DNA from 4 places in the Pseudomonas arvensis genome. Region 3 is predicted to be linked to each of the others. Evidence: predicted binding sites of a transcription regulator. Region 3 holds the regulator's gene; each other region holds the start of a gene.

The links. The regulator FliA, encoded in region 3, starts transcription of late flagellar genes. The targets are predictions, from matches to a motif close to CTAAAGTTTNNNNNNNNNNNGCCGNTAA.
Region 1: AB3G88_RS20280 (methyl-accepting chemotaxis protein) is a predicted target of FliA. The motif match lies at 2,847-2,874, and genes of this name have one in related genera.
Region 2: AB3G88_RS12765 (methyl-accepting chemotaxis protein) is a predicted target of FliA. The motif match lies at 3,617-3,644, and genes of this name have one in related genera.
Region 4: AB3G88_RS00615 (methyl-accepting chemotaxis protein) is a predicted target of FliA. The motif match lies at 5,712-5,739, and genes of this name have one in related genera.

What each region holds. Positions count from the first base shown of each region.
Region 1 is NZ_CP162038.1:4,516,318-4,524,084, reverse strand. Features, by position in the region: gene ccoN (cytochrome-c oxidase, cbb3-type subunit I) at 1-145, opposite strand, end outside; gene AB3G88_RS20285 (alpha/beta family hydrolase) at 225-917, shown strand; gene AB3G88_RS20280 (methyl-accepting chemotaxis protein) at 1,252-2,817, opposite strand; gene AB3G88_RS20275 (glycosyltransferase family 4 protein) at 2,927-4,243, opposite strand; gene AB3G88_RS20270 (glycosyltransferase family 4 protein) at 4,240-5,475, opposite strand; gene AB3G88_RS20265 (hypothetical protein) at 5,482-7,188, opposite strand; gene AB3G88_RS20260 (hypothetical protein) at 7,313-7,732, opposite strand; gene AB3G88_RS20255 (DUF6270 domain-containing protein) at 7,763-7,767, opposite strand, start outside.
Region 2 is NZ_CP162038.1:2,856,173-2,863,939, reverse strand. Features, by position in the region: partial or broken gene AB3G88_RS12780 (LLM class flavin-dependent oxidoreductase) at 1-3, opposite strand, end outside; partial or broken gene AB3G88_RS12775 (ABC transporter substrate-binding protein) at 20-976, opposite strand; gene AB3G88_RS12770 (oxaloacetate decarboxylase) at 1,276-2,145, shown strand; gene AB3G88_RS12765 (methyl-accepting chemotaxis protein) at 2,220-3,575, opposite strand; gene AB3G88_RS12760 (RidA family protein) at 3,757-4,137, shown strand; gene AB3G88_RS12755 (peptidase U32 family protein) at 4,208-6,187, shown strand; gene AB3G88_RS12750 (DMT family transporter) at 6,165-7,070, opposite strand; gene AB3G88_RS12745 (Lrp/AsnC family transcriptional regulator) at 7,180-7,620, shown strand; gene xylB (xylulokinase) at 7,735-7,767, opposite strand, start outside.
Region 3 is NZ_CP162038.1:4,333,398-4,341,164, forward strand. Features, by position in the region: gene AB3G88_RS19450 (chemotaxis protein CheA) at 1-1,989, opposite strand, end outside; gene AB3G88_RS19455 (protein phosphatase CheZ) at 2,001-2,789, opposite strand; partial or broken gene AB3G88_RS19460 (chemotaxis response regulator CheY) at 2,808-3,183, opposite strand; gene fliA (RNA polymerase sigma factor FliA) at 3,354-4,094, opposite strand; gene fleN (flagellar synthesis regulator FleN) at 4,091-4,924, opposite strand; gene flhF (flagellar biosynthesis GTPase FlhF) at 5,031-6,347, opposite strand; gene flhA (flagellar biosynthesis protein FlhA) at 6,360-7,767, opposite strand, start outside.
Region 4 is NZ_CP162038.1:126,185-133,951, reverse strand. Features, by position in the region: gene AB3G88_RS00625 (amino acid adenylation domain-containing protein) at 1-3,195, shown strand, start outside; gene AB3G88_RS00620 (SRPBCC family protein) at 3,215-3,679, shown strand; gene AB3G88_RS00615 (methyl-accepting chemotaxis protein) at 3,717-5,597, opposite strand; gene AB3G88_RS00610 (sigma-70 family RNA polymerase sigma factor) at 5,878-6,402, shown strand; gene AB3G88_RS00605 (FecR domain-containing protein) at 6,386-7,369, shown strand; gene AB3G88_RS00600 (TonB-dependent siderophore receptor) at 7,462-7,767, shown strand, end outside.

The sequences.
Region 1 (7,767 bases), 180 kb from region 3:
GCAAATCGAAGTTGAGCGCGGGCCAAACCAATTGGGCGGCGAGAAAAACCCCGAGCCCCATGCCGACGATGCCCCACACCACCGTCATAATGGCGAATTGGCGGACCACCTTGTAGTTATAGGCGGTACTTAAAGTAGTGTTCATGGTTCCCCATCCACGGTTCAACCCAAGCAAGTGCGGCACTTGGGCTGGAGTTATAGGCAGACTAAATAGCGAGGCAAGCATGGGCAAAGAGCACAAGGCCAGTATTGACGGGGATCAATGGGCGCAGTGTGTGCGGGAACGCGGCTGGTTGTGGGATGGGGCGAAAGGGTCTATCGCGCGTCCGCCGGTGACGCTGATCCTGGCTCACGGCGCCGGTGCGCCGATGGACTCATCCTTCATGAACGACATGGCTGCACGCCTTGCCGGGCATGGCGTCAACGTGCTGCGCTTCGAATTTCCCTACATGGCCCAACGCCGGTTGGACGGCGGCAAACGCCCGCCGAACCCGGCACCGAAACTGCTGGAAGCCTGGCGCGAGGTATATGCCGAGGTGCGACGTCATGTCGCTGGGAAACTGGCCGTTGGCGGCAAGTCCATGGGCGGGCGCATGGCCAGTTTGTTGGCCGATGAACTGGGCGCAGAAGGGCTGGTGTGCCTGGGCTATCCGTTCTATGCCGTGGGCAAACCGGAAAAACCACGGGTCGAACATTTGGCGGGGCTGAAAACGCCGACGCTGATCGTGCAGGGAGAGCGCGATGCGTTGGGCAATCGGGCGGCGGTGGAGGGGTATGTGCTGTCACCGAGCATCGAGGTGATTTGGTTGGTGGCGGGAGATCATGACTTGAAGCCGTTGAAGGCATCGGGGTTCAGTCATGAGCAGCATCTGGAGGCTGCGGCGGTGCAAGTTGCCGGGTTTCTCGGCGGCTGTTAGGGCCTTATCGGGGCATAGGTATCTACACAACTTCCCGTGGATGCTGAATCTATGGCAACTGGGCTGTTGTGGTGAGCGGGCTTGTCCCGCGCTGGGCTGCGCAGCAGCCCCATCAAAGCCACCGCGTTTTTTCAGAAAAACCAAGTTGCCTGGTTTTGGGGCTGCTGCGCAGCCCAGCGCGGGACAAGCCCGCTCACCACAGAGTTATGTATAAGCCTTTGAGAGTTGTGTAGATAGCTATGCTTATCGGGGGCAAGCCCCCTCCCACATTTTGACCACATTCCAAAGTTGGAACTCGGTCCAATGTGTGAGGGGGCTTGCCTCCGATAGCGGTCTACCGGTTAAACCGCTCTACCAGCGAATACTGGGTATTGGCCGTATGCGTCAGCTCTTCACTCAATTGCGCCGAATTCAGCGCCTGCTCCGACGTCTGGTCCGCCAACAACGCAATCGTACTGATGTTGCGGCTGATCTCTTCAGCCACCGAGCTTTGCTCTTCAGTCGCTGCTGCAATCTGCGTCGTCATGTCAGTGATATGCGCCACCGCTTCGCTGATTCCCACCAACGCCTGATCCGCTTCCATCACCCGCGCCACACCTTCTTCAGCCTGGCGATGCCCGGCGTCCATGGTTTGCACGGCGGCGGCGGCGGTTTGTTGCAGCTTGGCGATCAGGGCATGAATCTGCCCGGTCGACTCGGCCGTACGCTGCGCCAGCTGGCGCACTTCGTCGGCCACCACGGCAAACCCTCGGCCCATCTCGCCGGCACGCGCTGCTTCGATAGCGGCGTTCAACGCCAACAGGTTGGTCTGGTCGGCAATGCCTTTGATCACGTCGACAACGCCGCCGATCTCGTCACTGTCCTTGGCCAGCTGGGTGACAGTCACGCCGGTCTCACCCACAGCCACCGACAGGCGCTGAATCGCCTCGCGGGTTTCCCCGGCGATGTCGCGGCCGCGACCGGTCAGGCGATTGGCTTCCTGGGTGGCATCAGCCGTGCGCTGCACATGGCTGGCGACTTCCTGGGTGGTCGCCGCCATCTGATTGACCGCCGTGGCCACCTGTTCGGTTTCCACGCGCTGGCGTTCCAGGCCGCTGGAGCTGTTGTGCGCCAGGGTGTTGGACTGCGCCGCCTGGTCGTTCAGATGCTCGGCAGTGTCCTGCAAGCGCGTAAGACAGGTCTTCAGACGTGCTTCCTGGCTGAGGATCGACATCTCCAACCGCGCCTGTGCGCCACGGCTGTCGGTGTACATCTGCGCGATCAACGGGTCGGAGGTGGTCTGCTCGGCCAGGCGCAGCAGGCGCTTGAGGCCGCGCTGTTGCCAGCTCAGGCCCAGCAGGCCCAACGGCACCGACAACCCTGCCGCCAGGGCAAAGCCCCAGTGGGAATTGAGCGACGCACCGATCATGAAACTCAACTGGCTGACCAGGATAAACGGCAGCCAGTCCTGCAACACCGGTAGCCACTTGTCCCGCTGGGGAACGGCCGACTTGCCCTGGTTGATGCGTTGGTAGAGCGCTTCGGCCCGGCGGATCTGCTCGGCGGTGGGCTTGATGCGCACCGATTCGTAGCCGACCACCTGGTTGCCTTCGAAGACCGGCGTCACATAGGCGTTAACCCAGTAGTGATCGCCCGTCTTGCAGCGGTTCTTGACGATGCCCATCCATGGCAAGCCTTGTTTGAGCGTGGTCCACATATGCCCGAACACCGCCGCCGGCACATCCGGGTGACGCACCAGGTTGTGCGGCGCGCGCAGCAGTTCTTCACGGGTGAACCCACTGATCTCGACGAAAGCGTCGTTGCAGTAGGTGATCACGCCTTTGGCATCTGTGGTTGAGATCAACCGTTGCTGAGCGGGGAAGGTGCGTTCGCGCTGGGTAACGGGTTGGTTATTACGCATGGTTGTTCAATCCGCAAGGCTTTCAGGGGGTATCGGCACGCAGAGCGAAATATTGAAGATTATTCTTACAGCACGTGTAAAAAACCGCAGGTTCAAGGGCCCTGTTCGTCTAGCCCAACAGAGAGGCGGCCATCACTTCGGTGATGACTGGGAATCGGCAGGGTGAACTCATCCAGTCCAAGCGCAGAAAGGCCCAGCGCTTGATTGCTTGGAAGTGCTGCAGGATACGGCCAGGTGCTTTCATTCGTCGCGGGGTGCTCAGCACATCCAGCGCCATGTGGTGCTGGATCAGGCTGCGGGAATAGTTTTCCTTGAACGCGGTCCGGTTGACGGTCGACAGGCTCAATCGGTCCAGGGCCTGCAGCGCGCCGTCGATATCTCCGGGTTCAAACACGCAGGCATTGGTGATCTTGGCGGTGGTGAACTGCTTGGCGTAACCGGCCAGCCCCGCCAGGATCGGCTTGCCGGTGGCAGCGTACTCGAACAGTTTGGAGGGCAACACGCGCCGAAAGGACTTGAAGGTGTTGAGGTGCAGAAAAAGGATATCGGCTTGCCGGTAATGCTCGATCAGGTTGGAGCGTTTGGTCGGGGCGATCAGCTCAACATTAGTAATGTTTTGCTGCGCCAGGGCGCTGCGCAGTTTGTCCGCGCTACCGCCGTCACCGATGACATAGAACTGGGCCTTGCTCGCCAGCTTCTGCGCCAGCGCCGGTAGGATATGCTCAAGGCCCTGACCTGCGCCAATGTTGCCCGCGTACAGGATTTTAAGGCGGCTCGCGTGGGGGGCGGGCACTTGCGGGCTGCCCAAGGGCGGCAGGAACAGGTCATCGACGCCATTGGTATACGTCGAAAATGCCAGGCCTGGGTAACGCTCGACAAAGTAGTCCTCGAAGCCCGGGGAAATCAGGTTGACCCGACTGGCCTGGTGGATCGTGAAGCGCTCCACCCAAGAGAAGAACAGGGTCACCATCCGACCAAACTTACCGGGGAAAAGCTCGGGCAAGGTATCGACGAAAATATCCCGGATATCCAGGTACAACGAGGTTTTGCTCCTGAATGATAGGGCCGCGCCCAACGCGGCGGTCATCAGGCGTGATGAAGACGCGACAATCAGGTCGTACTCCTGACCCTTGACCGCGTTGTTCACACCACGGGCATAGGCGGTAAACGCCCTGACTTGATCGGCCATCCTGCTTTTGTGAGGGGGCAGGGGAATGCGCCGGATCGTCAAGCGTGGGCCCGCCTGAAAATCCTCGGCCTGGGTGTTGTACGAGTGGTAGCGGTTAGGCTGCGTCGTGAGCACATCGATGTGCACGTTGGCGCCACTGTGCGCCAGCAGTGCCTTGGCCAGCGCTTCGACGCGAAACGAGCCTGCCGCCAGGTCCGGCGGGTAGTAGAAGCTCAGGAGCAGGATGCGTCGGGTCATTGGCGTGGGGCGCTATGCCCGCGCTCCAGTACGGTTTGGTACAGGTTCAACAACTGATCTTCCTGCTGCTCCCAATTGAGCTGCGCGGCGGCCTGTGACGCTTTTTGCGCCAGCACTTTGCGCAGTTGCGGGTCGCTGGACAGTTGATTGAGTGCAGCACTCAAGGCGGCATCGTCACGGTCGCGCACCAATAGCCCGATATCGTATGCCCGCACAATGCGTCGAATCTCCGGCAGGTCGGTCGCCACCACGGGCAGGCCGGCAATCAGGTACTCGAACAGCTTGTTGGAGTCGGTGGTGAAATGGTTCAGACAGGTATTTTCAATCGGTTGAACCCCGATGTCCGCTGATGCCGTATAGCTGGGCAAGTCGGCCAGGGAAACCATCGGGATAAAGTGCACCTGTTCCGTCAGGCCCAGCGCCTGGCTGAGTTCGCTCAAGGGCTTGGCCAGGCGGCCGCCACCGACGAACACAAAATAAGTCGCGGGCACCGTCGCGGCGATCCGAACCAGGCGTTCAAGGCCGCGGCCTTGCTGCAACCCACCTTGATAGATCACCACCGGCCAGGCCTGGGTCAGCCCCAGTTCCTCGCGAATGCGCCCGGTGGAAGGGCTGACCGTGAAGCGCGGACGATTTTGCAGCACCACGGGACGCGGGATCCCGTAAGCGCGGGCAAAGAACTTGGCGCGGGCGTCGGTCGTGGTGATCGTGCCCTGTACCCTCGGCATCAACGTCCGTTCCACGCGGGCCACCAGGCCACGGAAGCTGTTATAGCCTTCACGGCTGGTGCTGATTTCATGGGCGTCATACACCACCTTCGCCCCGCATAACTTGGCCGCCAGCCAAGCCGTGGGCAAGGTATTGACGTCATGGGCATGCACCACCGTCGGCCGATGCCAGGCTATCCGCGCCAGCAGGCCGAGGTGAGTCCACAACCGTGCAACGATGCGTAGGACTTGTCGGGTGGGGCTGAGGCGGCCGATTGCGCCGCTGGCCGAGGCAGCTGCTGCCGGCGCTGCTGTGCGGGACTTGCGCAGCTTCCATAACGGGCTGCGCGCCACACGGACCACCTGAGTACCGTTTTCCAGGCGCTCCTTCTCCTGCGTGACGCCGGGTGTGTGCAAGGCAAAGACCGTCACGTGATGACCAGCGGACTGGAGCGTCTGGGCTTCCTTTAAAACACGTGCGTCGTTGCGGAATTCATTCCAGACGATCATGGCGATGCGGGTCACTGGCGGTTATTCCTGTTCATGACTGGACGTTTTAAGAAGCTCAATTTGCTCAAGCATGGTGGGTAGCAGGGCAATGGCGTCGCTGAAGTTCGAGCGGTAGCACAAGCGCTCAAAGGCGTAAGTGAATGCGCATAACACGATGGCGGCGGCGGGCACATTGGCCAGGATTTGGCGCTTCAACCTGGCAGTCTCAATGGCATGTTTGAGTTTGGCGTGTTCCCCCACAGGCCAATTTGAACCGACGGGCTCTATTTTCCAGCTGGCCCAGTGACTGACGTGTGTAGTCCCCGTGTCGTCAATGAGCAGCGTGTCTGACGTGGTGTCTTGAGAAATGATTTGCCTCGGCAAGGCGGCCAGCACGTCAATCAGAACGTGGTAGTGCTCACTGAACCGTTCAATATCAGGCACCTGTTCCGGTGTGGAAATAATATGAAGGTTCTTGATGACGTCGCGGGAAAGTCTTTGTTCGAGGTATTGATGGGAACGACTGAAACGCATGACCAGCGATTCCGCTGGCTCAATGCACAGCAGTTGTTCGTTGATGGAGACAACGCCGTTTCCGATTTCTCGATGCAACAGCTTTCGATAGTTATTAAAGTTGAAGACGTGACAGGCCAGGTTTTGCACCTTGGTTCTTCCGGCGAACCGCGGAGCTGGGGCGTCCGGGGTGTTTTTCAACAGCGTATGTTCTTGCTCGGCCAGTGACTTGCTGTTCTCGCCGAATAATTTGAACAAATATTTTTCGGGCTGGGCACTGTGTGTTGACGCAAATTCTGCTTCAAAAGAGTAGATGTCCGCGCGACCCATCTGGTGCCAGCGGGTGGAGACCAGCGTGAGGTCCGCAGACGTGACACAGCTGATTGCGTTCGCCATCCAAAGGTCGCGCTGGGTCTTGTCGAGCAGCGCAGTCATGTTGTCGGCGTAGGTGCCGTTATCCACAATGAGTTGCTGATTGTGGAAGAACAACGCGTTGATCTGGCGGTGCTGAGAGCGCAGCGCAATGATGTCCTGCAGCAGGATGTTGAAGCGGGACATGCCCTGTCTGATTAACAGGAGCGAGATCAAGGCTGGGAAGATCTTGGGCGGCGACAGGTACAAGAAATCAACGATCATGCAGGCGAAAATGAATAGAAAACCGACTGAGCACAGCGCATTCAAAGTGACCGCGTGATGCTGGTCAAGCAATCGCCTGATCGAGGTTTTATTGTTGTAGAGATTGACCAGGCCCAAGTAGGCCAGTGTGCAGTAGATAAGGGTGGCAGAGAAAAGCAGCGGGTAGATATAGAGCAATGTGGTGAGTGAAGCAGCGGCGAAAGTGCCCGCCGACAGGCCACGGGTGAAACGTGCGTAAGCCTGGGAAGCTACCTGCTGCTGATTTTCAAACAGGGTGAGTTTTCCACTGTTTTTAAGCAGCGTTTGCGCGCCTTTCTTCGCGTGATGGGAAATGATGAATTCGCAGGTCAGATAGAGCAGGTAGCAGATCAGCGCGAGCAGGCTGAGCCCAACGATAAGGTGGGTTTTTTGCAGGCTTTTCAAGTACAGCGGATAGTATTTTGGAACGGTGTCCGACCCGAGCAGGATCAACACTTTTATCGGCAGGAAGAATGTAAGAACCAGCAATATCTGTGCGAACAGGTTCGCCGCAAGCACGGTGAGGGTCGCCGCAGGTGTGACGGCGTAGAACTTGCGACCCAGCGAGTAATACCACCCCAAAGTAGATTTAATGCTTCTTTGAAGTCTAGTCATCGTAGGTTGAATGGGGACGTCATAAGCCAATATTACCTTTGTGCTCGATCTGCAGGAGCCCCGCGGGGCTCAATGCTTCTACCGGTATTCTTCAGATTGACTGCCAATACAATGAGAGCTGGCTGGTTTGACCGGCGGCGGTCGTTTGTTCCTGATAGATGCTGCCTACGACCGGGAGGCCAGGTTTGTAGTAATGAACCTTGAACGCCTTGTCACTGTTTTCAATGACTTTTCGGGTGTAGCCCAACTTTGAAAATTTATGGAAAACAGTGTTCTCGGCAACTTTAGCTCCCGAATCGAACTTGATTTCGTGCAGCTTCAACGCGCCCTTTGCATTGGGCTTGGCAAGCGTTTTGACCAGTTCGCCGCTGAGGGAGATTTTTTCGCCATCGCTCAGCGTCAGGGTGTTGTTGCTCGCAGCTTTCGTGGCGCTCTGTGAGGTTGAAGCATCTTCGTTTCCGCAACCCGCCAGGCTGAGCAGGGCAGTGAGAAGGATGGCAATTTTTTTCATGTTGAATGCTCAGTGTTAACGGGGGTTTTATTAAT
Region 2 (7,767 bases), 1.5 Mb from region 3:
CATTGCAGAGGCTTCCTGTTCACGGCTGTTTATTGGCAACGGCAGGCTGCAAGGACGCCGCGAACGAGTCATCGAACAGGCTGGCGGCCGAGTAAGACTTGACCAAGCCCTGGCCGGTAAAAAAGTCCACGGTCTTTTGCGCTTCAACGGAAGATTGGGCGGTCACGGGCTCTACGGTGGTGCGCGCACGGGCAAACCAGGTTCGAGCGATATCCGCGTCCGCCCGGGTACGTTTGGCCCACGCATCGGCGTAGGCATCGGTGTTGGCCGGCGCTTGGCGAGCCCAGTCACGCGCCTTTTTCAGGCGCTGCAGAAAATCGTTGATGGGCGCCCGTTTGGCGTCCACGGCACTGGCGTTGGCGGCAATGAAACTCTGTGCTGGAATCAAGCCTTCAGCCGTGGCGAGCACCCGCGCACCTTGGCGTTCCTGTTGCGTCACGTAAGGTTCCCAGGTCGCGATGACGTCAACCGAGCCGCCTTCCAGCGCATGGGAGGCGTCCAGCGCGCTGAGGTAGCGCAGCTCCAGCGAGTCGCGGGCCACGCCGGCTTTATCCAGCGCCGTCAGCAGCAGTTGCTGGCTCCAGGAGCCTTTCCATATCGCCGCACGCTTGCCCTTGAGATCGGCAAGGCTCTTGATGGGCGAATCCTTGCTGACCAGGATGGCCACGCCGTCGAGGCTTTGCCGGCTGACCGCAATCACTTTGATCGGCGCGCCCAATGCGCCCAGAAACAGCACCGGCGCATCCCCCAGCAGGCCTATATCCAGGCTGCCGACATTGAGCGCCTCAGCAACCGGCGACCCGGCGGTAAATTGCTTCCATTCCAGGGTATAGGGCAAATCATCAAGCACCCCCGCCGCTTCCATCACGGCCTGGGCGTTGTAGCTTTAGTCACCAACCACCAGCGTTTGCGCCGTCGCGGTCAGGCTCAGCAAGGCGGCGGCCAACCCGGCCGCCAGTGTTGTCAGGTAACGCACGTTCGTCTCCAGATGCCTTGTCAGGCAGTTCAAGTCGATCCGTGCGTACGGTCTCGGTCGTGTTAACAGGAATAATCTGCGCCATACGATGAGGCGCGCCACGGCCACTGTAAAATACTGATAACGCATAACGTAATTCTATAATAATGCCTTACGTGCATTTTTAGCTGGGCGTGCTACATCTGTTTCGCGCATACCCCATGCTCAAACGTCATAATCCCCGGACCGCCTGCATGGTAATCTCGCGCGACCACGAATAGACATAAGTCGTCATATGACGATCAGAGCCAGGATAGAACATGCCCAAAAAATCTCACTCAGCGCTGCGCCGTAACTTCCGCGAATTGCTTGCCAAGCCGAGCTGCGTTGAAACCGCTTCCGTATTCGACCCCATGTCCGCGCGCATCGCGGCAGACCTGGGGTTTGAAGTGGGTATCCTGGGAGGGTCAGTCGCGTCGTTGCAGGTATTGGCGGCGCCCGATTTTGCGTTGATTACCTTGAGTGAGTTCGTTGAGCAGGCCACGCGCATCGGGCGTGTGGCCCAACTGCCGTTTATTGCAGATGCCGACCACGGCTACGGCAACGCCCTCAACGTGATGCGCACCGTCGAAGAACTAGAGCGCGCCGGCGTGGCCGCATTGACGATTGAAGACACCTTGCTGCCGGCGCAATTCGGGCGTAAATCCACTGACCTGATTTCCATCGAGGAAGGCATCGGCAAAGTCCGCGCCGCCCTGGAAGCCCGTGTCGACCCTGAGCTGTCGATCATTGCCCGGACCAATGCGGGTGTATTGCCCACCGAAGCGGTGATCGAACGCACGCTGGCCTATCAAAAAGCCGGTGCGGATGGGATCTGCATGGTGGGTGTGAGCGACTTCGAACACCTGGAAAAGATCGCAGAAAAGCTCACCGTTCCCTTGATGCTGGTGACTTACGGCAATCCCAAGCTCAACGACGCCCAGCGTCTGGCCAGCCTGGGCGTGCGCGTGGTGGTTGCCGGGCATGGCGCCTATTTCGCGGCAATCAAAGCCACTTACGACAGCTTGCGTGCCCAACGCCAGTTAACCCACAGCACCTCCAACCTCAGCGCGACCGAACTGACGCACACCTACACGCTGCCCGAAAGCTACGTGGCGTGGGCTGAAGAGTTCATGGACGTCAAAGAGTAGGTAGCAGTCCCAACGCGGGCTGTGCGACGGTTCGACAAGCCCGCTCACCACAAAAGCTGATCTGCTCCCCGCTATCAGCCAACCCAACCTACGGCAGCCTTGGGAATCACCTCCGACTCATCCAGCTTCGACGCAAACATACTCACCGCCTGCACCGCATCGCTGGTGCTGGTGCGAATCTGCAAGATCACCGAACCTGCCTGGTCCGCCAGTTGAACGCCACGTTGCGCGCCTTCTTGGGTGGCATTCATGCTGGTCACCGCGTCGCGGGTTTCGGAGAGGATCATGCCGATCATCTCGGCGATTTCCGCCGTGGAGCGGCTGGTTCGGCCAGCCAGTTGCCGGACTTCGTCGGCCACTACCGCGAAGCCCCGGCCTTGGTCGCCGGCCCGTGCGGCTTCGATGGCGGCGTTGAGTGCCAGCAGGTTGGTCTGGTCGGCAATGCCACGAATAGTGTTGACGATCGCGGTGATTTGCTCCGAACGATCGCCCAGTTGCCCGACCAGGCGCGCCGAGGAGCCGATGTTTTCAGCAATCCGGCGCATCTCCGTGGCAGTTTCCTGAATGACCTGAGTGCCGTGCTCGGCAAACCGTTCGGTTTCGGACGAGATGTGGTAAGCCCGCGAGGCGCCACGGGAGTCTTCTTCGAACTTCTCCACGCGTTCGGTGATGTCACTCGCGAACTTGACGATCTTGAGCAGCTTGCCGTCGCCGTCGTAGACCGGGTTGTAACTCGCTTCCAGCCACACGACGCGGCCATGTTTGCCGAGGCGTTTGAATTGCCCGGTGAAGAATTCGCCGTTGTTCAAGCGGCGCCAGAAGTCGGCGTACTCGTGGCTGTTGATCAAGGTGGGTTCGCAAAACAGGCGGTGATGTTTGCCTTTGAGCTCAGCCAGCGAATACCCCATGACGTTCAGGAAGTTGGCGTTGGCATCCAATACCTGGCCGTTCAAGTCGAATTCGATGACAGCCATTGCCCGGTCCAGCGCCGCCAGTTTGCTGCGGGTAGCCGCTTCCTGTTCGACGCTGGTGGTGATGTCCAGCGCGTACTTGACCACTTTCAATACCCGGCCACCCTCATCCAGGACCGGGTTGTAGCTGGCCTCAAGCCAGATGGTCTTGCCTTGGGCGTCCACCCGCCTGAACTTGCCCGACACAAACTTGCCGGCCTTGAGGTCCGCCCAGAACTGGCCGTAGGCCGGGCTGCTGGTGAGCGCCGGCAAGCAAAAATCACGATGGGATTTACCGGCCAGCTGCTCGCGGCTGTAACCCAGCGTCCGCAGAAAGTTGTCGTTAGCGCTTAACACCTTGCCATTGAGGTCAAATTCGACCACGGCCATGGAGCGTTCGAGTGCTGCAATCAGTCCCTTGTATTCGGTGACTTCGGCCGTCCTGGCTGCCAGTTCTGTTTTAAGCGTTGTATTGAACATGACGTGAACCTCAACCGTGTGCAGAAGCTATCTCTAACTCGCTATCGGCGGCTGAATACGCGACTTTACGCGGCGTTGATATTTATTTTCTGGCGTCAAAAAGCTGCTCCCGCGGGTTTGCCCAAGCGGCTGATTTCGGGGACCATGGGCGCCTTTACGAACCGTCCAACGAGAGGCACCCATGGCCAACCACGACCTGTCCTACACCCCCGATCCTGATGCCGATTCCATCTCCTCCGACGTGATCGGTTTCAACGGTATCCTGGTCTCCACCCAGATCCCGACCCGCGCTGACGGCAGCCTGGAGCTGGGCGATATCACCTTGCAATGCGAATGCACCCTGCAAGCCCTGAAAGTCGCGCTGGAAAAGGCCGGCAGCTCCATGGACCGGGTGATGCACCTGACCATCTATCTGACGGATATGGCCGATCGCGCCGCGTTCAACGAGGTCTACAAACGCTTCTTCGCCAAGCCGTGGCCCGTGCGTGCGGCGGTTGGCGTGGCTGCGTTGGCGGTAGAAGGCATGCGCGTGGAAGTGACCGCGATGGCCGCCAAGGCCTGAGTGCGTGCCGGTCAGGCATTTCACAGCTACAATGCGCGCCTCAACCGTGACAAGCCTGACTAAAAAAACTATGTCCATGCCCAAGCATCACCTGGAATTGCTCAGCCCTGCCCGCGATGTCGCCATCGCGCGCGAGGCGATCCTGCATGGCGCTGACGCCATTTACATCGGCGGCCCCAGTTTCGGCGCTCGCCATAACGCCTGTAACGACGTGAGCGATATCGCTCAGTTGGTAGAATTCGCCCACCGTTACCATGCGCGCGTCTTCACCACCATCAACACCATCTTGCATGACAACGAACTGGAACCCGCACGCAAGCTGATCCATCAGCTCTACGATGCCGGTGTCGACGCGTTGATCGTGCAGGACCTGGGCGTAATGGAGCTGGATATTCCGCCCATCGAGCTGCACGCCAGCACCCAGACCGATATCCGCACCCTGGCCCGCGCAAAGTTTCTCGACCAGGCCGGTTTCTCGCAGTTGGTGTTGGCCCGTGAGCTGAACCTGCAAGAAATCCGCGCCATTGCCGACGAGACCGATGCCGCCATCGAGTTCTTTATCCACGGCGCCCTGTGCGTGGCGTTCTCCGGGCAGTGCAACATCTCCCACGCGCAAAATGGCCGCAGCGCCAACCGTGGCGATTGCTCCCAGGCCTGCCGCCTGCCGTACACCTTGAAAGACGATCAGGGCCGCGTCGTGGCCTTTGAAAAGCACTTGCTGTCGATGAAAGACAACAACCAGAGCGCCAACATCCGCGCCCTGGTCGAAGCCGGTGTGCGTTCGTTCAAGATCGAAGGTCGCTACAAGGACATGGGTTATGTGAAGAACATCACCGCCTATTACCGCCAGCGCCTCGACGATGTGCTCGAAGACCGCACGGACCTCGCCCGCGCATCCAGCGGCCGTACCGTGCACTTCTTCCTGCCTGACCCGGAAAAAACCTTTCACCGTGGCAGCACCGACTATTTCGTCAGCGACCGCAAGATCGACATCGGCGCCTTCGATACCCCGACCTTCACCGGCCTGCCGGTAGGGACCGTGGAAAAAGCCGGCAAGCGCGACCTGCAAGTGGTCACCCATGAGCCGTTGTCCAACGGTGATGGCCTGAACGTGCTGGTCAAACGTGAAGTGGTGGGGTTCCGCGCCAACATCGCCGAGCCCAAGGGCGAGTTCGAGGAAGACGGCCAGAAGCGCTACCGCTACCGCGTCGAGCCGAACGAAATGCCCGCCGGCCTGCACCAGTTGCGCCCGCACCATCCGCTGAACCGCAACCTGGACCATAACTGGCAACAGGCACTGCTCAAGACCTCAGCCGAGCGCCGTATCGGCCTGTCGTGGGTGGCGCGCCTGCGTGAAGAGCAACTGGAAATCACCGCGACCAGCGAAGAAGGCATCAGTGCTGGCGTTACCCTGCCCGGCCCGTTCGGCGTGGCCAATAAGCCTGAGCAAGCGCTGGATACCCTGCGCGACCTGCTTGGCCAACTGGGCACCACCGAGTACCACGCAACGGATATCAAGCTGGACGCGCCCCAGGCGTTCTTCATCCCCAACTCTCAGCTCAAGGCATTGCGCCGTGAAGTGATCGAAGCACTGACGGCTGCCCGTGTCGCCGCCCACCCCCGTGGTGGACGCAAGGCCGAAACCACCCCGCCGCCGGTGTACCCGGAAGCGCATTTGTCGTTCCTGGCCAACGTTTACAACCAGAAGGCCCGCGACTTCTACCACCGTCACGGCGTCCAGATGATCGACGCGGCGTTTGAAGCCCATGAAGAAACCGGCGAAGTGCCGGTGATGATCACCAAGCACTGCCTGCGTTTCTCGTTCAACCTGTGCCCTAAACAGGCCAAGGGTGTGACGGGCGTGAAAACCAAGGTCGCGCCGATGCAATTGATCCATGGCGACGAAGTGCTGACACTGAAGTTCGACTGCAAACCGTGCGAGATGCACGTGGTGGGCAAGATCAAGGGGCATATCCTTGGCCTGCCGCAGCCGGGCAGCGTGGTTGAGCATTTCAACCCGGACAAAATCATCTTCCAGGGCACGCACTGACACTGCGGGAGCGGGGCCACCACCAGCCCCGCTGCAACCCGGCAGCCGCCAGCAGAATCGTTGCCACTCCCAGCCATTGCAGCCAACCCAGTTGGTGTCCGAATGCAATCCAGTCGACACCTATCGCCGCTATCGGGTAGATAAACGATAGCGCGCCGGTCATGGCCGTCGGCAGTTTCTGGATCGCGCCGTACAGCAACACATACATCAACCCGGTGTGGACCACACCGAGGGTGACCAACGCCGGCCAGGCATAGCTCGTCTGCGGCAAGCTGTTCCAAGGCACCAGCGGGGCCAACAGCAACGTGCCGGTGATCACCTGGATCAATGCCAGCAAATGCGGCGGCACGCCCTTCAAGCGCTTGATGATCAACGCCGCGACCGCATACAAAAACGCCGCACCCAACGCCAGCGCGACGCCCGCCATATAATCCCCGCCACTGCCTTGTTGATCGCCATGGGCCGTGACGATTGCCAGCATCCCCAGGAACGCCACGCTCAGCCAGGCCAGCTTCTGCACGGTGATCCGTTCGCCAAGAAACAGCGCCGCCAGCATGACCAATATGAACGGCTGCACGTTGTACACCGCCGTACTGATGGCGATGGACGCACGGGAATAGGATTCAAACAGCAGCAGCCAATTACCGACGATGGCCACGCCGCTGAGCATCGCCAACCCCAGCTTGGCCCAACTGAGCAGGTCCAGGCGCAGGTAACCCAGCAGCGCACAGACCAGCAGTAACGTCAGCCCGCCGATCACGCAGCGCCAGAACACCACTTCGATCACCGACACGCCCGATACCAGCACAAACCAGCCAATGGTGCCGGAGATCAGCATGGCGGCGACCATTTCCCACAAACCGCGACGGATGGATGTGTCCATGATTGAAGCTCCTCAAGTGAGGCTCAATTATGGCAATCTGCTGGGTGGCGGCTCCAGCGACTAAATCAGGCCAGATGCCCGGATCACCTTTACTTATTAGGCGAATACCATGATTGACACTATCGACCAGCAACTGATCACGGCGCTGATGGACGACTCGCGATTGTCGCTCAAGATGCTGGCGGGCATTACCGGGCTGTCCTCGCCCAGCGTCAGTGAACGCCTGCGTCGCCTGGAAGAGCGCGGCGTGTTGACCCACTACACCGTAGACGTGGACCCCAAGCACTTCGGCTATCTACTGCAAGCCATCGTGCGCATCCGCCCCCTGCCCGGCCAATTGCAGGAAGTGGAACGCCAGATCCAGGCGATCCCCGAGTTCACCGAGTGCGACAAGGTGACAGGCGAAGACTGCTTTATCGCCCGCCTGCATGTGCGCACCATGGACCACCTCGACAGCTTGCTCGACCGCCTCAACGTCTACGCCGAAACCAACACCGCCATCGTCAAGAAAACCCCGGTGAAGCGGCGTTTGCCGCCGTTGGCGGACTAGATGCCAAGTACTCACTTCGTCGCGTAGCTGTCGAGCGCAAGCGAGGCTGCGTCAGCGCAGTGTCAGGCACACCGCACACTCAGCCCCGCCAAAGCTCGGGGGATATTGATTGCTTCAACTACGCAGCGCCTGCGCAGCCCTCAGTAA
Region 3 (7,767 bases):
AAAGCCGATCCGCTGGGTGCCCACCGAGAGAATCACCACATGGCCTTCGCGCTGTTCTTCATGGGCAGCCGATGCAACCAGCCAGCGCTTGAGGTAGAACAGCGGCAGCGCCTTGTCGCGCACGATCACCACTTCCTGGCCGTCCACCACGTTGGTGCGCGACAGGTCGAGGTGGAAGATCTCGTTGACGTTGACCAGCGGGAAGGCGAACGCCTGGTTGCCCAGCATCACCATCAGGGTCGGCATGATCGCCAAGGTCAACGGCACCTTGATCACGATCTTGGAGCCCTGGCCCTTGGTCGAGTAGATGTTGATCGAACCATTGAGCTGGCTGATCTTGGTCTTCACCACGTCCATGCCCACGCCACGGCCCGACACGTCGGAAATCTCGGTTTTGGTCGAGAAGCCTGGGGCGAAGATCAGGTTGTAGCATTCGGTGTCGGTCAGGCGGTCGGCGGCGTCCTTGTCCATCACGCCACGCTTGACCGCGATATTGCGCAAGATCGCCGGGTCCATGCCCTTGCCGTCATCGGTGATCGACAGCAGGATGTGGTCGCCTTCCTGCTCCGCCGCCAGAATCACCTTGCCGCCACGGGACTTGCCCGAGGCTTCGCGTTCTTCCGGCGTTTCGACGCCGTGGTCGACAGCGTTGCGCACCAAGTGGACCAGCGGGTCGGCCAGGGCCTCGACAAGGTTTTTGTCGAGGTCGGTTTCTTCACCCACCAGTTCCAGGTTGATCTCTTTCTTCAGTTGGCGCGCCAGGTCACGAACCAGGCGCGGGAAGCGGCCGAAGACTTTCTTGATCGGCTGCATCCGGGTCTTCATCACCGCGGTTTGCAGGTCAGCGGTCACCACGTCGAGGTTCGACACGGCCTTTTGCATGGCTTCATCACCACTGCTCAGGCCCAGGCGCACCAGGCGGTTACGCACCAGCACCAGCTCGCCGACCATGTTCATGATGTCGTCCAGGCGCGCGGTATCAACCCGCACGGTGGTTTCGGCTTCACTGGCCGGTTTTTCCGGCGGCGGTGGCGCCGCAGCACGCGCAGGTGCTGGCGCGGCGGCCTTGGCGGCAACCGGTGCCGCCGTGGCCACAGCCGCCGTCGAGGCGACTTCGGTGAACTTGCCCTTGCCGTGCAAATCGTCCAGCAGCGCTTCGAATTCGTGATCGGAGATCAACCCATCGTCCGCAGGCTTGGCACTGGCGGCCGCAGCAGGCGCTGCCGCCACTTCCGGCAGGGCGTCGACCGCAAACGTGCCTTTGCCGTGCAACTGGTCCAGCAAGGCTTCGAATTCGTCATCGGTGATGTCGGTGCTGGCCGGGGCCGCAGGTGCTTCGACAGCCGCGACAGGCGCCACCGCATCGGCGGCGAACTGGCCCTTGCCGTGCAACTGGTCGAGCAGCGATTCGAACTCGGCGTCGGTGATGTCTTCGCTGGTCGGCGCCGCTGGCGGGGCAACGGCGGCCGGCGCTTCAGCCTCGGCCTTGACGGCACTGAGGGAGTTGAGCAACTGCTCGAACTCACTGTCGGTCACGTCCGCTTCAGGCTCCGCCACCGGCTCAGGCTCAGCCTCGACCACCGGCGCTGCCGTGGTGTCGGCCGGCTCTGCATAGCGCGCCAGGGCGGCCAGCAGTTCCGGGGTGGCCGCGGTGATCGGGGCACGTTCGCGAACTTCGCTGAACATGCCGTTGACCGCATCCAGTGCTTCGAGAATCACGTCCATCAACTCCGAATCAACGTGACGCTCACCCTTGCGCAGGATGTCGAACACGTTCTCGGCGATGTGGCAGCACTCCACCAGCTCATGGAGCTGGAGGAAGCCGGCGCCCCCTTTTACAGTATGAAAACCGCGAAAAATTGCATTGAGCAGGTTCGCATCATCCGGTCGGCTTTCCAGCTCGACCAGTTGTTCGGACAGTTGCTCTAAAATTTCGCCGGCCTCTACAAGGAAATCCTGAAGGATCTCTTCATCGGCGCCGAAGCTCATGTGGGTGCTCCTTAGAAGCCTAAACTGGATAACAGGTCATCTACGTCATCCTGACCTGACACAACGTCTTCACGTTTATCGGCATGAATCTGCGGACCTTCACCCTTGGCGAGATGTTTTTGTGGATCTTTTTCAGAGAGGATCGCTTCGCGGTCATGTTCGATGCCGGCAAAACGGTCTACCTGGCCAGCCATGAGCACCAATTTGAGCAGATTGCTTTCCACTTCGGTGACCAACTGGGTCACGCGCTTGATCACCTGACCGGTGAGGTCCTGATAATCCTGGGCCAGCAGGATGTCATTGAGGTTGCTGGCGACCGTGCGGTTTTCCTGTTCGCTGCGCGACAGGAAACCGTCAACCCGACGGGCCAATTCACGAAACTCTTCAGCCCCCACTTCACGACGCATGAAGCGGCCCCAGTCAACGCTCAGCGCCTGGGCTTCAGTGGCCATGCCATTGACCAGAGGCGTGGCGTTTTCCACCAGGTCCATGGTGCGGTTGGCCGCGGCCTCGGTCAGCCTGACCACGTAGGACAGGCGTTCGGTGGCATCAGTGATCTGCGAGATTTCTTCGGCCTGGGGCATGTGCGGGTCAATCTGAAAATTGACGATCGCACTGTGCAGCTCGCGTGTGAGCTTGCCCACTTCCTGGTACAGGCCGCGGTCACGGGTCTGGTTGAGCTCATGGATCAACTGCACCGCGTCGCCGAAATGGCCTTTTTCAAGGCTGTCGACCAACTGGTGAGCATGCTTTTTCAGGGTGGACTCGAAGTCTCCCTGTGACGATTCGTTATGCTCCATAGCTCCCCCGCGATGGCATTAGCCGTGGATGCGTTCAAAGATCTTTTTCGATCTTCTCTTTCAAGGCCTGTGCAGTGAATGGCTTGACCACGTAACCGTTGACCCCGGCTTGGGCGGCTTCGATGATCTGCTCACGCTTGGCTTCGGCGGTTACCATCAACACGGGAAGACTGCGCAATTTTTCGTCGGCGCGCACGTGGCGCAACAAGTCGATGCCCGTCATGCCTGGCATGTTCCAGTCCGTTACCAGAAAGTCGATGCTCCCGCTGTTGAGGATCGGAATCGCCGTAAGGCCGTCATCCGCCTCGACCGTGTTTGTGAACCCAAGGTCACGCAACAGGTTTTTTATGATCCGCCGCATCGTTGAGAAGTCATCAACGATGAGGATTTTCATGTTCTTGTCCAATTCGACCTCCAAGCAGTCTTAAACGCGCCCAGCACCTGGACGCGCCATTTCAATCAACAGGCATTACACAAAAAGGACTGCCGGGGGCACCACGGATCGAACCCGCGATGGCCTATCACCATCGCGGTATCGCTTTGCAGTGCTCCCCACACTGCCTGTCAGCGCGCTCGCCACTCTCCCAAACGCCCCCGCAAGCGGGCTGCGCATTGGCTGTGCAACTGGCTGACACGCGATTCGCTGACCCCCAGGACCTCACCGATTTCCTTGAGGTTCAGCTCTTCGTCGTAGTACAGCGCCAACACTAACCGCTCGCGCTCGGGCAAGTTGGCAATGGCGTCCGCCAATGCGCCCTGGAAGCGTTCATCCTCCAAGTCACGTGACGGCTCCATGTGCGCGCTCGCGCCGTCCTCGTGCAACCCTTCGTGTTCGCCGTCCTGCAACAGGTCGTCGAAACTGAACAGGCGGCTGCCCAAGGTATCGTTCAAAATCCCGTAGTAATCGTCGAGACTCAATTGGAGTTCGGCCGCAACTTCGTGATCTTTAGCGTCGCGGCCGGTTTTTGCTTCAATTGCACGAATTGCGTCACTGACCATGCGCGTATTGCGATGCACCGAACGCGGTGCCCAATCGCCTTTACGCACCTCATCGAGCATCGCGCCACGGATGCGGATGCCCGCATACGTCTCGAAACTCGCGCCTTTGCTGGCGTCGTACTTGGTCGACACTTCGAGCAAGCCGATCATGCCGGCCTGGATCAGGTCTTCGACCTGCACGCTGGCAGGCAGGCGTGCCAACAGGTGATAGGCGATACGCTTGACCAGCGGCGCATAGCGCTCAATCAACTCACCCTGACTGTCACGGGCAGACTTCTTGTAGGCGTTGTAGCCGTTCGCTGTCATAGCACCGGTCCTGCGCTCGTCTGATGTACCAATCGCTCGACGAAAAACTCCAGATGCCCCCGTGGGTTGGCGGGCAACGGCCAGGTATCGACCTTCTGGGCAATAGCCTTGAACGCCAGTGCGCATTTGGAACGAGGGAACGCTTCGTAGACCGCACGCTGCTTTTGCACAGCCTTGCGCACACACTCGTCGTAGGGAACTGCGCCGACGTATTGTAAGGCGACATCGAGAAAGCGATCCGTGACCTTGGTCAACTTGGCGAACAGGTTGCGCCCTTCCTGCGGGCTCTGGGCCATGTTGGCCAGGACGCGGAAGCGGTTCATGCCGTAGTCACGGTTAAGCAGTTTGATCAGGGCGTAGGCGTCGGTGATCGAGGTGGGTTCATCGCAGACCACCAGCAACACTTCCTGCGCGGCGCGCACGAAGCTGACCACGGACTCGCCGATCCCGGCGGCGGTGTCGATCACCAGCACGTCGAGGTTGTCGCCGATATCACTGAATGCCTGGATCAGGCCGGCATGTTGCGCCGGGCTCAGGTGCACCATGCTCTGGGTGCCGGAGGCGGCCGGCACGATGCGGATCCCACCGGGGCCCTGGAGCAGCACATCGCGCAGCTCGCAGCGCCCTTCGATCACATCGGCAAGGGTATGTTTGGGCGTCAGTCCCAGCAGAACGTCGACGTTCGCCAGCCCCAGGTCAGCGTCCAGCAGCATGACGCGACGGCCAAGCTCTGCCAGGGCCAGGGACAAATTCACTGACACGTTAGTTTTCCCGACGCCACCTTTGCCGCCGGTCACCGCGATCACCTGTACGGGATGCATGCTGCCCATTTTATTTCTTTACCTTGTCTTGCTTAGACGCAGGCTACATGGCTTGGCCGCGTGAATCGCTTGCAGACCATCGATGTAGGTACATTTCACGGTGTTCATCCTGACTTCAACCGACCCGTTTTGCCGGGTTGTGGTAGAGGTCGGCGAACATATCGGCCATCGCTTCCTCGCTAGGCTCTTCTTGCATTTGCACGCTGACGGCGCGGCTGACCAACTGATGACGGCGCGGCAGATGCAGATCATCCGGGATCCGCGGCCCGTCGGTCAGGTAGGCAACCGGTAGTTCATGGCTGATAGCCAGGCTCAACACTTCGCCCAGGCTGGCGGTTTCATCCAGTTTGGTCAGGATGCAACCGGCCAGGCCGCAGCGCTTGTAGCTATGGTACGCAGCGGTAAGAACCTGTTTCTGGCTGGTGGTTGCAAGCACCAGGTAATTTTTCGACTTGATGCCACGCCCGGCCAGGCTTTCCAGCTGCATGCGCAACGCCGGGTCGCTGGCTTGCAGGCCAGCGGTGTCGATCAGCACCACGCGCTTGCGCAGCAGCGGGTCGAGGGCGTTGGCCAGGGATTGGCCCGGGTCGACGTGGGTCACCGGCACATTGAGGATGCGGCCCAGCGTCTTGAGTTGCTCCTGGGCGCCGATGCGGTAGCTGTCCATGCTCACCAGCGCGATGTTGTTCGCGCCGTACTTGAGCACATAACGCGCTGCCAGCTTGGCCAGGGTGGTGGTCTTGCCCATGCCGGCAGGGCCGACCATGGCAATGATACCGCCCTCTTCCAGGGGTTCGATTTCCGGGGTAGTAATCATCCGCGCCAAGTGGGCCAGCAACATGCGCCAGGCCTGGCGTGGTTCTTCGATTTCGGTGGTCAGGGCCAGCAGGTCGCGGGACAACGGGCCGGACAAGCCGATGCGTTGCAGGCGGCGCCACAGGTTGGCCTGTTGCGGTTTGCTGCCTTGCAGTTGCGTCCAGGCCAGCGAGCCGAGCTGCACTTCGAGCAGTTCGCGCAGGCCGTTGAGTTCAAAGCGCATCGAGTCGAACACACGCTGGTCGACAGCCGCGGCCGGGGCTGGCGCGGCAGGACGCGGCGGCTCGACGAAGGTCGGCTCAACCAGGGGCTCGGCAGCGGTCAGCGGCAGGCCGGCGAACAACTGGCGATTGGTGGTGGTATCGCTGTCGCCACGCATGCTCAGTTCAGCCTGGGCCGAGACGATGCGCGAGGCGGTCTTGCGCAGCTCGTCTTCGAGCTCCATGTTCGGCACACGGGGCGCCAGTGCCGAGGGGGTGTAATCCAGGGCAGCCGTCAGCTCGACACCACCGGCAATACGACGGTTGCCGATAATCGCGGCGTCGGCGCCCAGCTCATCACGGACCAGTTTCATGGCCTGACGCATATCGGCGGCGAAAAAACGCTTCACTTGCATAACCCACTACCCTCAGCCGTTGGGCCCTACTGTCGCGACGATAGTCACTTGCTTGTTGTCAGGAATTTCCTGATAAGCCAAAACGTGCAAATTCGGTACTGCCAGGCGTCCAAAACGCGACAACATCGCGCGGACCGGGCCTGCCACCAGCAGAATCACCGGTTGGCCCTGCATTTCCTGGCGCTGCGCGGCGTCGATCAACGAGCGCTGCAGCTTTTCAGCCATGCTTGGCTCCAGCAGAACGCCCTCTTCCTGGCCTTGTCCTGCCTTCTGAATACTATTGAGCAATATTTGTTCCAACCTTGGTTCCAAGGTGATCACAGGCAGCTCGGAGTCAAGCCCTACAATGCTTTGCACGATTGCGCGGGACAATCCGACACGCACCGCAGCCACCAGCGCGGCAGTATCTTGACTCTTGGCGGCGTTGTTGGCGATGGCCTCGGCAATGCTGCGAATGTCGCGTACCGGCACCTGTTCGGCCAGCAACGCCTGCAGCACCTTGAGCAATTGCGACAGCGACAGCACGCCCGGCACCAGCTCTTCTGCCAGTTTTGGCGAGGCTTTGCCCAGCAAGCCCATCAATTGCTGGACTTCCTCGTGGCCGATCAGCTCGTGGGAGTGCTTGTACAGAATCTGGTTGAGGTGGGTCGCAACCACGGTACTGGCGTCGACCACGGTGTAGCCCAGGGATTGCGCCTGGCTGCGCTGGCTGATTTCGATCCACACCGCTTCCAGGCCAAAAGCCGGATCTTTGGCGGTAATGCCGTTGAGGCTGCCGAACACCTGGCCGGGGTTGATCGCCAACTCGCGGTCCGGGTAGATCTCGGCTTCGGCCAGGATCACGCCCATCAGGGTCAGGCGGTAGGCGCTCGGGGCCAGGTCAAGGTTGTCGCGGATGTGCACAGTGGGCATCAGGAAGCCCAGGTCCTGCGACAACTTCTTGCGCACCCCCTTGATCCGCGCGAGCAATTGGCCGCCCTGGTTGCGGTCCACCAGCGGAATCAGACGGTAGCCGACTTCCAGGCCGATCATGTCGATCGGGGTCACGTCGTCCCAGCCCAACTCCTTGGTTTCCTGGGCGCGGGCCGGGGATGGCAACAGTTCCTGCTGACGAGCGATCTCCTGTTGGGCAATCACTTTGACCTGGTTCTGCTTCTTCCAGAACAGGTACGCGCCGCCGCCGGCCAGGGCCGCCATGCTGAGGAACGAGACGTGGGGCATGCCCGGCACGATGCCCATGATCGCCATGATGCCCGCCGCCACGGCCAGGGCCTTCGGCGAGGCAAACATCTGCCGGCTGATCTGCTTGCCCATGTCTTCGGAGCCCGACGCACGGGTCACCATGATGGCCGCAGCTGTAGATAACAACAGTGATGGCAATTGCGCCACTAAACCGTCACCGATGGTCAGCAAGGCGTAC
Region 4 (7,767 bases), 2.0 Mb from region 3:
GGTCCGGTCGTCGACGGCGGGCTGCCCCAGCTGCAAGTGCGCGCTTATGCGCACGACTGGCGGACAGTTGCCGTACTGCACATCGCCGACGAGCCCAGTGGGAACGGTCACCGGCTGCGCCAGCAGGCGATGAGTGCGCTGGTCGAATGGGTCGTGCTGCACGTCAGTGGCTTCGCCCGCGATCCAGGGTACTTTTCTGCAACCGCAGTTGCCAATGAGTGGCCCGAGCAGGACTTGCGAGCCCTGGAGGCGCTGGCGTTTCTTCATCGATTCAACCGTACGGCAGACCTCACGTTGATGCAGGAAGCGCGGGTGTCGCCAATCGAACAACTGCAGGCCAGCCTGCACACCTTCGCCGAACGCCCGGCGCTGAACATCGCCGGCAGCCAGGTGACCTACCGTCAATTGCATCGCCACGCCCTGGCGATCCAGCAACGATTGCTGCCCTTGCTGGACACCGCAGACGCGCCGCCGGTGGTGGGTGTGTACCTGGAAAAATCCACTGAGTTATACGCCAGTATTCTCGCAGTGCTGGGCTGTGGCGCGGTGTACATGCCGCTCGGCACCGAGCAGCCCGCTCAACGCCATCACGTCATGCTCGAAAGCGCGGGGGCTCGCGTATTGCTGGACGCCGGTCAGCATCCATTGCGGGGGCGTTTTGTGTCAGTGGATGTGCGCAGTGTCGCTCCCCTCGACGCCGACATCACACGCCCGTTGATACACCAACGCCCGCACCCAGATGCCCCCTGCATCGTGCTTTATACATCGGGCACCACCGGCCAGCCCAAGGGCGTGCTGCTCAGCCAATACAACCTGGCGCACTTCACGGCGTGGTTCAAGCGCTGCATGGGTTTGGACGCGCAGAGCCGCGTCCTGCAGTTCTCGCCGTTGAGCTTCGATTCGTCGCTGATCGATATTTTCCCTGCCTTGATAGCCGGTGCCGAGTTGGTCGTCCCAAGCGAAGAGCAACGGCGCGATCCTCACCAACTGCTTGAAATGCTCCACCAGCACTGTGTCACCCACGCCTTTCTGCCGCCCGCCCTGCTCAACATCCTGCCGCCCGACGCCTGGTTGGGACTAACGCACCTGCTGACGGGAGGCGATGCCTGCGAACCTCATGTGATCGAGCGACTGGCGGGGCAATGTCAGTTTCACAACCTCTACGGCCCTACAGAGGCGACGGTATTGGTCACCCATCGGGTGATGCAGGTCGGCGACAGCAACCGCAGCCTTGGCCTGCCCATTGCCAATAGCCAGGTGCTGATCCTTGATGCCGACCTGCAACCGGTGGATGAACAGGTGATGGGCGAGGTGTACATCATCGGCCCTGGGGTAAGCCTGGGATATGTGAACGAACCGCAACAAGCGGCCAGCGCTTTCGTCGAACTGACAGTGCCCGGTGGCCGGAACCTGCAGGCCTACCGCAGCGGCGACCTGGCCAAGTGGACCACCGAGGGCATTGTGCTGGGTGGGCGATGCGACGATCAGGTGAAGATCCGTGGCTTTCGGATTGAGCCTCAGGAAATTGAGCAATGCCTGCGCAACAGCCGGTTGTATCGCCAGGTGGCGGTAGTTATCGATGGTGAAAACAGAATCCGATGTTTTGTCGCCCAGCCTGAACCGGGTGCTACGGTGGCAGGCCTGCAGCAATATGTGCGGCTGTGGCTGCCGGATTACATGCAGCCCGACGGTTGGGTCGAGTTGGCGGGTATGCCGTACACCTGCAATGGAAAAGTCGACCGTAAAACCCTGTTGGCGCTACCGTTTGAGCCCCCTTTGCGGCCTTCTCCTTGCACTGCATGCACCGCGTTTCAAACGCGGTTAAGCAGCCTGTGGGGCGAGTTGCTGGCGTTGCCCGTTGATCGGCTGTCCATGGATGACAGCTTCTTCGATCTAGGCGGTCATTCAATGTTGCTGTCGATGCTGATGCTGCGTGTTCGCGAGCAATTCGGCGGTGGTTTCACGCTAGGTCACTTCCTGGAAGTACCGACGATCCGTACCCTCGCAACCCTGCTGGAGAACGGTGAACGGCCCGATGCTCCCTTTGCTCAGGCGATTCGGGATGCCCAGCGGAAGTGGGTGATCAACACGCTGACACAAGACCGTGCGGGGGATCCCCGCAAAGTGATCGTGACGGGGGCCAACAGTTTCGTCGGCAGCCATATCGTCGAAGCCTTACTGGCCGGCGGTGCAACCCAGGTTGCCTGCCTGGTACGCGAGGAGCCGGGGAATACCGCGATGGCACGGTTTACCGAGGCGTTGCGCGAGTACCGCCTGGCACACCTGGACCTGAGCCGGGTGCACGTCTTCGCGGCCGATATCAGCCAGCCGCAATTGGGCTTGAGCCGTGAGGTGTACGACGCCCTTGCAGAGGATTTCGGCGCACTGGTGCACAACGCGGCACGGGTCAACCACGTACTGGACTACCTCTCACTGGCGAGGGACAACGTCGACCCCATATTCGAATGCCTGCGTTTATGTGAAACACGCAGCAAAAAAGTCTTCAATTTTGTCTCGACACTGTCGGCCTCCAGCAGCATCAATTCGCGGGGACATGTGCTGGAAACGCCTGCGGCGGCCACATTGCCGCTGTACATCAAGAACGGCTACAACCTGTCCAAGTGGGTTGCCGAGCGACAGCTGGGAGGCGCACTCGCCCAAGGTGCCTGGGTGAATATCTATCGTCCCGGGAATATCAGTTTCAACAGCCGCAACGGTGTCTGCCAGCCGCAAAAAAACCGCCTGATGTTGATGCTCAAGGGGTCTCTGCAACTGGGCTTGCTGCCGCATTTGGATTTGAACTTCGATTTGATGCCTGTGGATTTTCTGGCGCGCTTCATGGCGTTCCACTGCGGCCGCTTTGAGGCCGACAGAAACGTGTTCAACCTGCATAACCCACAACCCTTGAGTTGGGAGCGCTACCTGGATGCATTCAGCCAGGCAGGCCACCCCTTCGAACGAGTGAGCATTGCGCAATGGCAGCAGGCGTTACGAACGGTGGGACCGGACAACGCACTGTTTGGCGTACTTGGGTTCTACCTTGATCGCCTGGATGAGGACATCGGCGATACTTCGACGATTCGCCACGACAACGCGCGGCACGGTGTTCAGCAGATGGGGGAGTCCTACCCCGAAAAAGATTCGGTGCTGTTGAGCAAAGGCTGTAACTACCTCAAGGCCATCGGCTTTCTTTGAAACGCCTCAGGACAACCTCATGAAACCGCTGCAACCTGATACGTTAATCCGCAACCCGAACGGCGTGCCGATCGTCGCCTGCGTCGTGGTCGATTGCCCTGCCAGCCACCTCTGGAACGCGGTGGGTCAGTTCGGGGGCTTCGATGCATTCATTCCTGCCCTGACGCATATCGAAATGACCGGCGCCGGTCTGGGCGCGTTGCGCACGAAGTTTTTCCACGATGGCAACCTCGTGGTGGAACAGCTCAATAGCCGGGATGAGCATGCGATGCGCATGACCTGGACCACGATCTACAACACCCTGGGCGTGGCCAGGTTGTGGGCGGCAATCAACGTAGAAGCACTTGGAGAACAGTGCTCCAAGGTAACCTGGACCGTTATTGCCGAGCCCGAAGACAAGGGGCAGGAGGGATTTGAACAGTTTGTGCAGGGGTTCGTCGACAGCGCCCTGGAGAATGTCCGCCGCTTGCTGGCAAAGCGATAGGAGCGAAATCGCTCGCTCCTACCACACACTCGGCAGATCAAATCTTGAAGCTATCGACCAGCTGCTTCAACCGATTGGCTTGTTGCGAGAGCGCATCGCAGTCCTTCAGGGTTTCGTTGAGATTGGTCACGCCCTGTTGGTTCAGCAGGTTTATCTGGTTGATGTCGACGTTGAGGGTTTCCACCACGGCAGTCTGTTCCTCGGTGGCCGCAGCGACGGACTGGTTCATGCCGTCGATCTCGACGATTCGCTGCGTAACGCTGACCAGGCGCTCGCCCGCCTGGTTGGCCACTTGAACGCTTTCTTCACTGGAGGTCTGACTGGCATTCATGGTGGTCACTGCCTCACGCGAACCCACTTGCAGCGAAGTGATCATTTTATGAATTTCTTCAGCCGACTCCTGGGTACGGTGAGCCAGGTTACGCACCTCATCAGCGACCACGGCAAATCCGCGTCCTGCTTCACCGGCACGAGCCGCTTCGATGGCCGCGTTCAATGCCAGCAGGTTGGTTTGCTGGGAAATACCTTTGATCACATCAAGGATGTGGCCGATGTTGTCAGTGCTGGCGTTCAGAGTTTCGATCTGGGTACAGGACAGGCTGATCTTTTGCGACAGCTCCGACATTGCCAGGATGGTTTGCTCAACTACTTTGCGCCCATCGTCGGCCTGCTCGCTGGCACCACTGGCGTGCTGTGAAGCGTCGGCGGCGTTACGTGCGATTTCCTGGGTAGCGGCGCCCAGCTCGTTAATGGCTGCGGCCACGCTGTTGGTGCGTGCGCTCTGCTCGTCAGAGCCGATGATCGAGGCATTGGACGACGCCATCACACGCTGGGACAAGTCATGCACCTGGCGTGTGGCTGAGGACACTTCGGAAATCGAGGCGTGAATACGCTCCACGAACCGGTTGAACGCACTGCCCACTTCTCCGAACTCGTCTTTGCTGGTGACCGCCAGGCGGCGGGTCAGGTCGCCCTCGCCTTGGGCAATGTCCTGCATGGCAATACCCATGGTGGTCAGGGGCCGCAGCAGCACTTGGATCAGCAAGCTCAAGAGCACGGCAATCGCGACGACGGCGATCAGCATGGCAATCAATGCGGACGTACGGAATTTACCCAGCGGTGCGTAGGCTTTGTCTTTATCAATCGACAGACCGATATACCAATCAGCACCAGGCAAGCCACTGATAGGCGTGAACGACAGGATGCGATCCTGGCCTTTGAGGACGACCTCCTGGTTAAGTTTCTCGATGCGCAGGCTGATGCCAGGATAGATATCCTTGAGGTTTTTCATCACTTGGTCTTCGTCAGGGCTGACGATGACTTGGCCGTCACCGCTGACCAGGAACGCATGGCCGATACCGCCGAAATCCACCGAGTTGATGATCTTCACCAGGGTTTGCAGGCTCAGGTCTCCGCCGACCACGCCGAGCAACTCGCCATTCTTTTTCACCGGCATGGCGATCGTTACGATCTGCCCTCCCACTGCGGCCATATAGGGCGGCGTGAGCATGGGTTTATCGGCAGCCACAGCTTGTTTGTACCAAGGACGCTGACGAGGGTCGTAACCGTCAGGCATCTTTGCGTCCGGGCGCTGGGTGAACACCCCGTTAGTTTGGCCAACATAGGTGAACTGGAAGTTCGAAGTGAACGCTGGTTGATCGACCAACCCCGGGAGGTCAGCCCCACTGCCTTGGTGGGCAACGTTTTGCGTCAGGCTTTCGAGCACCAATATTCGACCGCTGAGCCAGTTCTGCACGCTGCTGGCGGTGAGCTCACCAGACTGCTGAATAGACGACTCCAGGTTCTGCTTGATGGTGCTGCGCTGCAGATAGTCGTTGTAAAGGGTAAATAACGCGAAGGCCAGAACCACAACGCCTGACGCGGCCAACAAAATTTTATGACTGAATTTGAGATTCATTTCATCGACTTCTTTTTGCCAAAGGGGGGTGAGCGGGCCGAATGGAGCATTCCATGTAACGGTGTCGGCAGCTTCTCAGGCCGCTCTATTTCGGTGCACACATGGCTTATCAGGCTTTCGGCCACGTCGAAGCAAAACTTAGGGGTTTGTGGGAAAGATCTTCTTTTTAAGTAGGAAACCGACCAGTGGTTGTCGTACAAGGACCAGAGTTGCAAATTTTTTCCGCCTATCAAACAATGCGACTAATTATCATTTGTGACGTCTGGCCGAGCTCGTTTACATGCCGCCCTCTGAGTACATCTCGTGTGAAGAAAACGTTGTGCAGGCGCTTTACTGCACCCACCACAACTGGCTGAACACTTGGCTGCGCAGCCGCCTGGGTAATGCAGCCGATGCTGCAGACCTGGCTCAAGACACCTTCGTACGCCTATTGCAGAGAACCGAGCGTTTTGAACTCAAGGCGCCACGGGCATTTTTGCGCACAATTGCCCGAGGTTTGGTCATTGATCACTGGCGCCGCGAGGAGATCGAACGGGCCTATCTCGAATCAATCGCCCATCTGCCCGAAGCGTTGGCGCCGAGTGCTGAGGCGCGAGTATCGGTGCTGGAGTTGCTGGAGGACATCGCCCGGCTTTTGGAAGGCTTGAAACCCAAGGTGCGTAAGGCATTTCTGATGGCCCAGTGTGATGGGCTAACGTACAAACTGATCGCGCAGCAGATGGGTATCTCACTGAGGTCAGTTGAGCGTTATGTCGCCGAGGCGCTTTATCACTGCTACGTCCTGCGTTATGGCACCCATGGATAACTCCACACGCTGCGGTCCAGATCCTAGGGTGGTCAAGCAGGCTATCAGTTGGATGCTGCGCTTGCGTAACAACAGCGCCAACACTCAGTTGCTCGTGCAATGTGAGCACTGGCGCGAAGCTCATCATGATCATGAACTGGCTTGGCAACGGGTTCAGGCGCTGCAGCAGGAGCTGAATAGCCAGCTGACCGCGATCCCCGAGACGCACAGGGCACTGGAAAACAGTGCTCAGGGCCTTGGGCGGCGGCAGGCACTGAAGCTATTGTCCGGAGCACTGTTGGTGGGTTCGGCGGTATGGGTAAGCCGGGATCTGAGCGGTTGGCAGCGCTGGACTTCTGACTTCGCAACAGCCACCGGCGAGCGCCGCAGCATGCAACTGCCCGAGGGCACTCGCCTGCAACTCAACACAGACAGTGCGGTAGACCTGGATTTCAAAGCGCTGCAGCATCTGATCACATTGGTGCGTGGGGAAATCCTGGTGACCTGCGGCGCTGCTTTGTCTGCCCCCTTGTTGGTTCAAACGCGCCATGGCTTGCTCGAAGGCATCGAAGGGCGCTTTACCGTTCGCCAGGACAACGACTGCACACGCTTGAATGTGGTCAGCGGTAATGTAGTGATTCACTCACCTCACAGACCTGATGGACTTTCGACGCGCGTTCGCGCGGGAGAGAGTTACCTCCTGCGTCAGACCGAAGCCATGCTTGTTCCTCCACCGGATATGGACGTTGCTGCGTGGGCGGATGGGCTGATTGTGACTCGAAATATGCGACTCGCCGATTTCCTTTCAGAAGTTGGGCGTTATCGCCCTGGCCATTTGGGCTGCTCGATGGATATTGCAGATTTACGGCTATCGGGTGTGTTCCGTCTGGAGGACACCGATAAGTTGCTGGCGATACTTGCGCGCACACTGCCGGTACACGTGCGCTATCGCACGCCTTGGTGGGTGAGCCTGGAGCGGAGGGTCTGATTTTTTACTTTTTTTGGCGGCTTTTTTCCCAGAGTCCGGCTTAGTCAGTAAGCCAATCAATCTGCCCTTACCGGCCTCTACGGATCTTGATCATGCCTGTGTGTTTTCACCGCAATACTTGCGACTCTTCCTACCCCCTATTGGGTCAAGCCATACGCGCAGCATTGCTATCGACGGCGCTGGGTATCAGTACGGTGCCGATCACTGTCTTGGCCGCAGAAGGCAGCGCAGAGCTGGTTAATCAACACTACGAGATACCTGCAGGACCGCTGAGCGAGGTGCTCAATGAGTTCTCTCGACGGGCTGGCATTACTCTGTCCAGCACGCCTGCACAAACTCAGGGCCGGCAGTCGGTGGGGCTAAAAGGTGACTACTCTGCCGAGCAGGGTTTTACTCGT